Regions from separate parts of the Nocardia sp. NBC_01503 genome, predicted to be linked through region 3. Evidence: riboswitches for the same ligand, from Rfam matches in the RefSeq annotation. Region 3 holds a riboswitch; each other region holds the start of a gene.
The links. Region 3 has a riboswitch for S-adenosylmethionine ahead of OHB26_RS06190 (bifunctional o-acetylhomoserine/o-acetylserine sulfhydrylase). Riboswitches for the same ligand answer to the same signal wherever they lie in the genome.
Positions count from the first base shown of each region.

Region 1: it holds a riboswitch for S-adenosylmethionine, as region 3 does, so the genes downstream of both, OHB26_RS13125 (rhodanese-like domain-containing protein) here and OHB26_RS06190 (bifunctional o-acetylhomoserine/o-acetylserine sulfhydrylase) in region 3, are expected to answer to the same signal.
Region 2: it holds a riboswitch for S-adenosylmethionine, as region 3 does, so the genes downstream of both, OHB26_RS09430 (aminotransferase class V-fold PLP-dependent enzyme) here and OHB26_RS06190 (bifunctional o-acetylhomoserine/o-acetylserine sulfhydrylase) in region 3, are expected to answer to the same signal.

Region 1 covers NZ_CP109596.1:2,929,022-2,932,288, forward strand. The annotation lists gene OHB26_RS13115 (FAD-dependent oxidoreductase) at 1-979, opposite strand, end outside; gene OHB26_RS13120 (Rv0361 family membrane protein) at 1,269-1,706, shown strand; SAM riboswitch class IV at 2,077-2,192, shown strand; gene OHB26_RS13125 (rhodanese-like domain-containing protein) at 2,207-2,629, shown strand; gene OHB26_RS13130 (O-succinylhomoserine sulfhydrylase) at 2,626-3,267, shown strand, end outside.
Region 2 covers NZ_CP109596.1:2,097,764-2,101,030, reverse strand. The annotation lists gene OHB26_RS09440 (DUF2752 domain-containing protein) at 1-261, shown strand, start outside; gene OHB26_RS09435 (hypothetical protein) at 319-507, shown strand; gene OHB26_RS09430 (aminotransferase class V-fold PLP-dependent enzyme) at 520-1,833, opposite strand; SAM riboswitch class IV at 1,886-1,999, opposite strand; gene OHB26_RS09425 (biliverdin-producing heme oxygenase) at 2,195-2,854, shown strand; gene OHB26_RS09420 (LysE family translocator) at 2,960-3,267, shown strand, end outside.
Region 3 covers NZ_CP109596.1:1,305,912-1,309,178, reverse strand. The annotation lists gene metX (homoserine O-acetyltransferase MetX) at 1-370, opposite strand, end outside; gene OHB26_RS06190 (bifunctional o-acetylhomoserine/o-acetylserine sulfhydrylase) at 367-1,692, opposite strand; SAM riboswitch class IV at 1,787-1,897, opposite strand; gene OHB26_RS06185 (TetR/AcrR family transcriptional regulator) at 1,910-2,605, opposite strand; gene OHB26_RS06180 (MFS transporter) at 2,743-3,267, shown strand, end outside.

The DNA of each region.
Region 1 (3,267 bases), 1.6 Mb from region 3:
TCTGCGACAGGTAGCCGACCGCGCGGTACACGGCCTGCACGTCGAAGTCCTTGAACTCGCCGGTGCCCTTGACGTTTCCGGTGCCGTCGAGGGCGGTGCGCTCGGTGCGCAGGCCGACGACCTTGCCGTTCTCGCCGAGAATCTCGGCCGGGTTCTCGAAGAAGTGCAGGAACAGCTTGTGCGGGCGGTTGCCCACATCGCGGATGGCCCACTGCTCGAGGGTGTTGCAGATCATGTCGACCTGCTTGGAGTGCCGACGTGCGGCCTCCGAACCCTCGTCGTAGTCGATGTCCTCGGGGTCCACGATGACCTCGATGGTCGGCGAGTGGTCGAGTTCGCGCAGTTCCAGGGGGGTGAACTTGGCCTGGGCGGGACCGCGGCGGCCGAACACGTGCACCTCGAGCGCCTTGTTCTGCTTGAGGCCCTCGTACACGTTCGGCGGGATCTCGGTGGGCAGCAGCTCATCGCCGGTTTTGGCGAGTACGCGCGCCACATCCAGGGCCACATTGCCGACGCCGAGGACGGCGACCTTCTCGGCCTCGAGGGGCCATTCGCGCGGGACGTCCGGGTGGCCGTCGTACCAGGAGACGAAGTCGGCCGCGCCGTAGGAGCCGTCCAGGTCGATACCGGGGACCTCGAGTGCGCGGTCGGCGTTGGCGCCGGTGGAGAAGATGACCGCGTCGTAGAAGCGCTGCAGGTCTTCCAGGTTGATGTCGACGCCGTAGTCGATATTGCCGAGCAGGCGGACCTGGTCCTTGTCGAGCACCTTGTGCAGGGCGGTGATGATGCCCTTGATGCGCGGATGGTCCGGGGCGACGCCGTAGCGAATCAGACCGAACGGTGCGGGCATCCGCTCGTACAGGTCGATGCTCACGTCGGCATCGGATTTCATCAACGCGTCCGCCGCGTAGATGCCGGCCGGGCCTGCGCCCACGATCGCAATGCGTAGCGGGCGGGTCGCTGCACTCTGTTCGGTCATTCTTGGCGCACCCTTTGGTTGAACTATGTTGCCGTCAAGTCTCAGCCGTCTTTCTTAGCTTAGGCTAAGTTGACGCACTTGCTTCGGGTAGCCCCTCGTTGGAATCCCCGAAGCTGCAGCGTTGCTGCGTGGTATCGCTATTCCCGTTTTCGCGCGGGGAATTGTGCCGATTCTATCGGTGGGAGGAACCCCCGCCCGCGCCGGTGCCGGTGAACTATGCGAACGCCCGGTATCGCGGCGCACCGGTGTCGCCATCGTTCTCCCCACCCCGACCGGGCATGATCGAGCCATGAGCGACGCCGACGACCAGCACATACGGATCGATCAGAGCAGTACCCGCAGTCTGCTGCCCTTCCTGGTGGCGGCGGGCGTGCTGGTGCTGGTGATCGTCGGAATCGTGGTCGCCGCCCTGGTCTCGCCGGTTGAGAAGAATGTCACAGATTCCGACCGCCTCAACCTGGCCGCCCGCAAGTTCCTCCAATCCCGCAGCGCCACCGGCACACTCGACGACCGCGTGGTGTGCTCGGGATTCGACGAGGCGCGCTCCCCGCTCGCACCCGCCAAGGCCGGTGACGGCACCACCTTCGACTTCGTGAACCTCACCGATCCCGCGGTGACCGGCGATAAGGCGACCGCCCAGGTCACCTCCAAGGTCGCCGACAGGGAATCGACCTCCACCTGGCACTTCACCCGCGACGATTCCCGCTGGCTGGTCTGCAACCCATAACCGCATCCACCTGCATGTTCGTGGCCCGCCCCCGGTTCTGGACTGAGCGGAGCGGGGGAGCGCAGCGGAGGAGCGGAGGGAGGGAAGAACCGGGGTCACAGGGCCACGAACCGCCGCAGCGCAGCGAAGGCAAATTAGACACAGCGCCCCGCAGCGCGGCGAAGGCGATTGGCGACACCATCGGGTACGCCCTGGTGTTCGTGGCCCGCCCCCGGTTCTGGACTGAGTGGAGCGGGGGAGCGCAGCGGAGGAGCGGAGGGAGGGAAGAACCGGGGTTACAGGGCCACGAACCGCCGCAGCGCAGCGGAGGCAATTAAACACAGCACAGATGGTTTGACAGCGGACCCTTTTTTCGGTCAATCTCAACGCAGGTCATGAGTATCAGCGCCAAGCCCCGGCTGGCTGGTCGGCAACCCTCCTCCGCGGTGGGGTGCTCCGGGTGACGACCTGGCCGCGCATCGGGCAACGGTGCGGCAAGTGCGGATTCACAGGAGGTCGAAGTGAGCTACGCGGGCGATATCACGCCGAAGCAGGCGTGGGAGTTGTTGCGTGACAATCCGGATGCGGTGCTGGTGGATGTCCGCACCGAAGCCGAGTGGCGATTCGTCGGAGTCCCCGACACCAGTGGTATCGGCCGGCCGACCGCGCTGATCGAGTGGGTGGACACCAGCGGCACCCCGAACGCGCGCTTCGTGGATCAGTTGAAGCAGGCCCTGGGCGAGCGCGAATCGGATTCGCAGGCGCCGGTCATCTTCATCTGCCGCTCCGGCCAGCGCTCCATCGGCGCGGCCACCGCGGCCACCGCCATCGGCCTGTCGCCGTCCTTCAATGTTCTCGAGGGTTTCGAAGGCGCGCTCGACGCGCAGGGACACCGCGGCAGCGAAGGCTGGCGCGCCGATGGTTTGCCGTGGAGGCAGTCATGATCACCGGTGGTTCGTTCGAGCGGCCATTGCCCGAGGGCGTCGGCCCGGCCACGCTGGGTGTGCGCGGTGGACTGCGCCGCTCCGGCTATGACGAGACCTCCGAGGCGCTGTTCCTCAATTCGGGTTTCGTCTACGAGAGCGCCGAGGCCGCCGAGGCCGCGTTCACCGGCGAGATCGAGCATTTCGTGTACTCGCGCTACGGCAATCCGACGGTTGCCATGTTCGAGGAGCGACTGCGCCTGATCGACGGTGCGGAAGCGTGTTTCGCCACCGCGAGCGGTATGTCCGCGGTGTTCACGGCGCTGGGCGCACTGCTCAAAGCCGGTGACCGGCTGGTGGCCGCGCGCAGCCTGTTCGGCTCCTGCTTCGTGGTGGCCAATGAGATTCTGCCGCGCTGGGGTGTGGAGACCGTCTTCGTCGACGGTGAGGATCTGGCGCAGTGGGAAGAGGCGCTGTCGGTGCCCACCCAGGCGGTGTTCTTCGAGACCCCGTCCAATCCGATGCAGTCGCTGGTCGATGTGCGCGCGGTCTGTGATCTCGCGCATGCCGCGGGCGCGAAGGTGGTGCTGGACAATGTCTTCGCCACCCCGCTGCTGCAAAAAGGCTTCGAGCTCGGCGCGGATGTGCTGGTCTACTCC
Region 2 (3,267 bases), 790 kb from region 3:
GGTGGGCTGCGCGGGTTGCACAATCTCACCGAAGGGCATGTGCTCGACGCCATCCACAGCAATATTCTGCTGTTCCCACTGTTGCTGGGTTTTCTGGCGTGGTGGGGAACCTGGGTGGTGCGGGGGTTCCAGGGCAGGACGCCGCCGCCCCGACTACCGCAGGTGCTGCCCAAGTCCGCCATGTGGGTGACCGTGGCATTCCTTTTCCTATATACCGTGTTGCGTAATACGCCGTGGGGAACCTGGCTCGCACCGGTGTGATCGGGACGGCGGCGTGCCTGGCCGGTACACCGCCGTCGATCAGGGCATGCTCGGGATATGAGTGAATCGTTGAAGGAACGCGTGCGCGCGAAACTGATCAGGCAGCTCGAAGAGGACGGGCCGCCGGATCCGGATCAGGAAGATACGCGCCAGGTTTCGGTGCGGGACGATCTCGACATACTCGAGGCCGTCGCCGACGACGATCCCTTCATCGAGGAGCTCGCCCGGCGCTATCTGGTGTTCTGAGCTGACGACCGCTCAGAATCCACAGGGTGCCGCGCCCCCGTCGGATCCGCCGAAAGGGCGGGTCTCCGGCGTGGGGTTCCAATGCCCTTCGGTCTTGGCATAATCCCAGGCCGGGCCGTTCTCGACCAGGGCGGAGATGGCGTCGATGAGGCGGTCCACATCGGCCGCGGTGGTGCCGAGGCCGATACTGGCACGCAGTGCGGCATCGACGCCGAGGCGGGAAAGCAGCGGGTGCGCGCAGAAGCGACCGTCGCGCACGCCGATACCGTGCTCGGCCGAGAGGTAGGCGGCCACCTGACCGGGTTCGAAACCGGCCACGGTGAAGGCGACAATGCCGACGGCATCGGTGCTGTCCCGCCAGATGCGCAGGAAGTTCACGCCCGGAACGGTTTTCAGGCCGTAGCGCAGCCGGTGGGTCAGGTACTGCTCATGCTCGAGCACGGTGGTCTCGTCGAGTTCGGCGAGGGCATCGCAGGCGGCCGCGAGCGCGGCGACCCCGAGCACATTGGGGGAACCGGCCTCGTGGCGCTGCGGGGCGGGCGCCCACTCGACGCTGTCGGCGGTCACCGAGCGGACCGCGCCGCCACCGGCCAGGTACGGCTCGGCGGCATCGAGCCAGTCGCGGCGGCCCACCAGTACACCCGCACCGAACGGCGCGTACGCCTTGTGGCCGGAGAAGGCCAGGTAGTCGATGCCGCTGGTGCGCAGGTCGATACGGCGGTGCGGGGCCAGCTGGGCGGCGTCCACCAGCACCCGGGTGCCGCACTGGTGCGCGATCCAGGCCAGCCGCTCCAGCGGCAGCAGTTCACCGGTCACATTGGAGGCGCCCGTAATGGCGAGCAGCGCAGCGGGTTTGCTGCACAGCTCGGCGACCACGCGCTGAATGGTCTCCTCGATGGTGTCGGCGATCGGCACCACTCGGCGGCCGTTGCGCGCCCACGGCAGGAAGTTGGCGTGATGCTCCACATCCAGCACGACGGTGTCGCCGGATACGCAGGCGGCGAGCAGGTTGAGCGAATCGGTGGTGTTGCGGGTGAAGACCACGACCTGGTCATCGGCGGCATTGAGGAAACCGGCGACCGAACCGCGGGCCGATTCGTAGCAGTCGGTGGAAACCCGCGAGGCGTAGCCCGCGCCGCGGTGCACGCTGGCGTAGAACGGCAGCAGCTCCTGCACGCGGGCGGTGACCTGTGCCAAAGCCGGTGCGCTGGCGGCATAGTCGAAGTTGGCGTAGCGGACGGTGCCACCCTGCACCAGGGGTACCTGGAGATCACAACCGGAGACGGTGGCCAGGGCGGTGCAGGTCTGATCGGCGAATGCGGTCATCACGAAAATCCCATCGGGCAAGGGACACGCGATCGGAAAAAGAGTGATCGAGAGTCCGCGCTTGCCGCGCCCGGTCGGGCGGCGGCCCGGTCGTCACCTGGAGCACCCCACCGCGGAGGAGGGTTGCCGACCAGCTAGCCAGGGCTTTGCGCTGGTACTCATGACCTGGTTGAAGAGGCTTGCAGAAGATCGAGGGACTTGTCAACCCCTTCCGGAAAATCATCCGAAAGTTGGATCGGTAGCACCGAAAAGGTCGAATCGCGAGATCGTTGCTGAAGCGTATGGTCGAAGAAGAAGTTAGGGTATCCAAAGGTGGGCACCCCGGAGCCGTAGTAATTCGACCCGACCGAGGAGCTCGACCATGTTGGACACCAGCACGCCGTTCTCGACGCTCATTCGCAGCGCTACCGAGCAGCAGCACGCCGAGGCCGAGCATTCCACGTTCATGAAGGATCTGCTCACCGGGCAGCTCGGTGTCGAGGCGTTCTACCGCTATACCTCGCAGCTCTGGTTCGTCTACTCCGCGCTCGAAAAGCATTCCGCCGCACTGGCTTCCGATCCCGTCGCGGGACCGTTCATCAAGCCCGAGCTGAACCGCCTGGCCGCGCTCGAGGCCGACCTCGCCTACCTCGGTGGCCCGCGCTGGCGCGATGAGCTGACCGCGCTGAACACCACGGCCGCCTACGCCGCCCGCATCGAGGAGTGCGCGACCCAGTGGCCCGCCGGATACGTGGTGCACCACTACACCCGCTACCTGGGCGATCTCTCCGGCGGCCAGGTCATTCGCGGTACCGCCGAGAAGCTGTGGGATCTGCCCAAGAAGGGTGACGGCGTGCGGTTCTACGTCTTCGACCAGATCACCAATCCGGCCGCGTTCAAGCGCGATTACCGCGACGCGCTGGACGCGCTGCCCATCGAGGGCGCGGATGTGGAGCGGGTGCTGGACGAGGCCCGTCTGGCCTTCACCATGAACACGAATGTGTTCCGCGATCTGGGTGTGGAATTCAGCGCGCGGAACTGAATGTCCTAGCTCGGGGGAGCCGTCGGACCTGTTGAATTTCAGCAGCTCCGGCGGCTTTTGGTTTATCCGCTTGCGTCCGAGCGGCCGGTGCGCTGCGATTGACCGGTGAGTCTTCCCCTGCTGCTGAGCTTCATCGGATTGTGCGTGCTGCTGGCGCTCACCCCCGGCCCGGATACCTTTCTGGTACTGCGCTTTTCGATGGCCGGGCCGCGTCCGGGGATTGCCGCCGCAGCGGGATCGGCCTGTGGTGGCATCGTCTGGGCGGTGGTGGTCGCGGCCGGGGTGGCGACGCTGCTGGAACAATCCGCCACCGCGTACCGCAGCCTGAAGGTGATCGGTGGAATCTACCTGCTGTACTTGGGGATTCGAGCGCTCATGGCGCATCGCAGGGGTTCGGCCGAACCGGAGTTGGA
Region 3 (3,267 bases):
CCAGGGAGGACGGCCCGGTGCTGCCCTTACAGCCGCCGAGCACGTTCACCGCGATGACGCACCATTCGCGGGTGTCGACCGACTTACCCGGTCCGATGGTCCCGTCCCACCAGCCGGGGGAGTCGTGGTGCACATCGGCGGGGCCGACCACATGCGAGTCACCGGTCAGCGCATGCTCCACCAGCACCACATTGTCGGCGTTCGCCGATAGTTCGCCCCAACGCTGTACGGCCAGCGTCACATCGGGGATGACGGCGCCGCTCTCCAGCACCACATCCCCGATGGCAATGCTGCCGAGCGTCCCGTCCGGCGGCGGTAGTAGTGCCGCCGCCGTCGGAACGGTCGTGCCCGAGTCGGTGTTCGTGGTCAACTCGCGACCGCCGTCAGTCCGGCGCGCAGGTCGGCCAGGATGTCGTCGATACCCTCGATGCCCACGGCCAACCGCACCAGACCAGGGGTGACGCCGGAGGCGAGCTGCTCCTGCGGGGTCAGCTGGGAGTGGGTGGTGGAGGCCGGGTGGATCACGAGCGAACGCACATCCCCGATGTTAGCGACATGGCTGTGCAGCACCAGAGCGTCCACGAACTTCTTGCCCGCATCGACGCCGCCGGCCAGTTCGAAGGAGACGATCGCGCCGACGCCCTTGGGTGCCAGTTGTTTGCCGCGCTCGAACCACGGTGAATCGGAGAGTCCGGCGTAGTAGACCTTGTCGATGCCCGGCTGCTGGGTCAGGAACTCCGCCACGGCCTGGGCGTTGGACACGTGCCGCTCCACCCGCAGGCTCAGCGTCTCGATGCCCTGGGCGATCAGGAAGGCGTTGAACGGCGCGACCGCCGCACCCAGATCGCGCAGCAGCTGTACCCGTGCCTTGAGCGCGTACGCCGGTGCGCCGAGGGAGGCGAAGACCACACCGTGATAGCTGGGATCGGCGGTGGTGAAGCCCGGGAAGCGCGGCTTGCCGTCGGTGTCGGTGACGGTCCAGTCGAAGGTGCCGCCGTCCACGATCACCCCGGCGACGGCCGAACCGTGCCCGCCCAGGTACTTGGTGGCCGAGTGCACCACGATGTCCGCACCGTGCCGCAAAGGCTGGATCAGGTACGGCGTGGCGACGGTGTTGTCCACGATCAACGGCACACCCGCGGCATGCGCGACACCCGCGATACCCGGGATATCCAGAATGGAGCTGCTCGGATTGGCGACGGTCTCGCCGTAGAACGCCTTGGTATTGGGCCGCACGGCCGCTTCCCACTGCGCCAGATCATCCGGATCCTCCACGAAACTGACCTCGATACCCAGCTTGGGCAGCGAGTAGTGGAAGAGGTTGTAGGTGCCGCCGTACAGGTGCGGGCTGGAGACGATGTGATCGCCCGCCTCGGCGAGGTTCAGGATCGCGTAGGTCTCCGCGGCCTGTCCGGAGGCCAGCAGCAGTGCGGCCACACCACCCTCCAGGGCGGCGATGCGCTGCTCCACCACATCCTGGGTGGGGTTCATGATGCGGGTGTAGATATTGCCCGGTTCGGCGAGTCCGAAGAGCGCGGCGGCGTGATCGGTATCGCGGAAGGCGTACGAGGTGGTCTGGTAGATCGGCAGTGCGCGCGCGCCGGTGGCGGCGTCGGGGGCTTGGCCCGCATGAACCTGCCTGGTCTCGAAGGACCAGTTGGCGGGGTCGATGGACGCGGTCGAGTCACTCATGTCGTGCTCCAGAGACAAAGGTCGCCTATACGGCGGAGGTGGACGTTATCGGAAGGCGAATTGGCTTCGACAACAACACATCTCGGGTCCTCCTACAGTGCGCTTGCGCCCGGCCTTCGAGCGCCTGGTCCTCACCCGGAGCACCCCGCCGCTGCTGGAGGGTTGCCGATCAGCGAGCCGGGGCTTTGCGCTGATGCTCTTGACCTTGGCGGAGATTCTAACGGGGCGGCGCAACAGCCGTCGCGACGGGGAGGGCACAACTGCGTGTGAACTCGTCGAATGCGGCCACGACATTCGTGATCAGGTCTTGGGCCGAGGCCGGGGCGGAGCAGCCCGGCAGGGTGGCGTCGGATTCGCATTCCATGCCGATGCGCGCGATGGCGTGCCAGGTGGAGGCGATGACCTGAACCTGCATGGAGTTCGGGTCGGTCCGCAGGCGTTCGGCGAGCACGGCGGTCATGGCGCGGGTCTTGCTGTCCGCGGATTGCAGACTCTGCGCGCGGACCGTCGGACTGGTCTGGGTGACGCGCTGCATCTGCTGGAACCAGCGGAACGGCACCGGATTGTCGCTGTCGATGACCTGCTCGACGAAGGCTTTGAAGGCGTTCAGCAGCGACTGCAGTTCGTTGCCTGTAATCGGTTGTGCGCGTAGCTGTTCCGCCAGCGCGATGCCCACCTCTTCGATGGGGGCGATGACGATCGCCTCTTTGCTGTCGAAGTACCGGTTGATGGTGCGCGGTGAGACATCGGCCGCATCGGCGATCTGCTCCACGGTGGTGGCGTCGAAGCCCTGGGCATCGCAGAGTCGCAGCGCCACGTCGATGATGCGGGTGCGGGTCTGCTGCTTCTTGCGCTCACGCAGGCCGGGACGGTGGCGCTCCAGCAGATCGGCATGCATCGACGACTCGGACATGCCGTCATTGTATCGCCGCGCGGAGTGATTGTGACGTAAACAGCCAACTGTCTGATTACGACAGTTTTCTCTTGACGCCAAATGTCTGGGAGTGCCACGATGGACCAGGCTGTTCGAACCACTCCTGAGGAGACGGCATGACCACTGGGACGGCGACTCTCGCGCCCAACGAAACATCAAGTCCGGCAAGCGCTTCCAAGCGCTGGCTGGCGCTGGGCGTGATCGCCATGGCCCAGCTGATGGTGGTACTCGACGCCACCATCGTGACGATTTCCCTACCCTTCGCCCAGCAGGACCTGGGCATCAGCGACGGCAACCGGCAGTGGGTGCTGACCGCGTACACCCTCATCTTCGGCGGACTCCTCCTGCTCGGCGGACGTCTCGCCGACTATCTGGGCCGCCGCCGCATCTTCCTGATCGGCCTGATCGGTTTCGCCGCGGCCTCCGCGCTGGCCGGTCTGGCGCAGAACACCGCCGAACTCTTCGCGGGCCGCGGTCTCCAGGGCGCGTTCGGCGCGCTGCTGGCCCCCGCGGCGCTGTCGCTGGTGTCGGTCACCTTCACCGAGGCCAAGGAGCGGGCGCGCGCGTTCGGTGTCTTCGCGGGCGTCTCGGCGGGTGGCGCGGCCATCGGCCTGATCGTCGGCGGCGCGCTCACCGAGTAC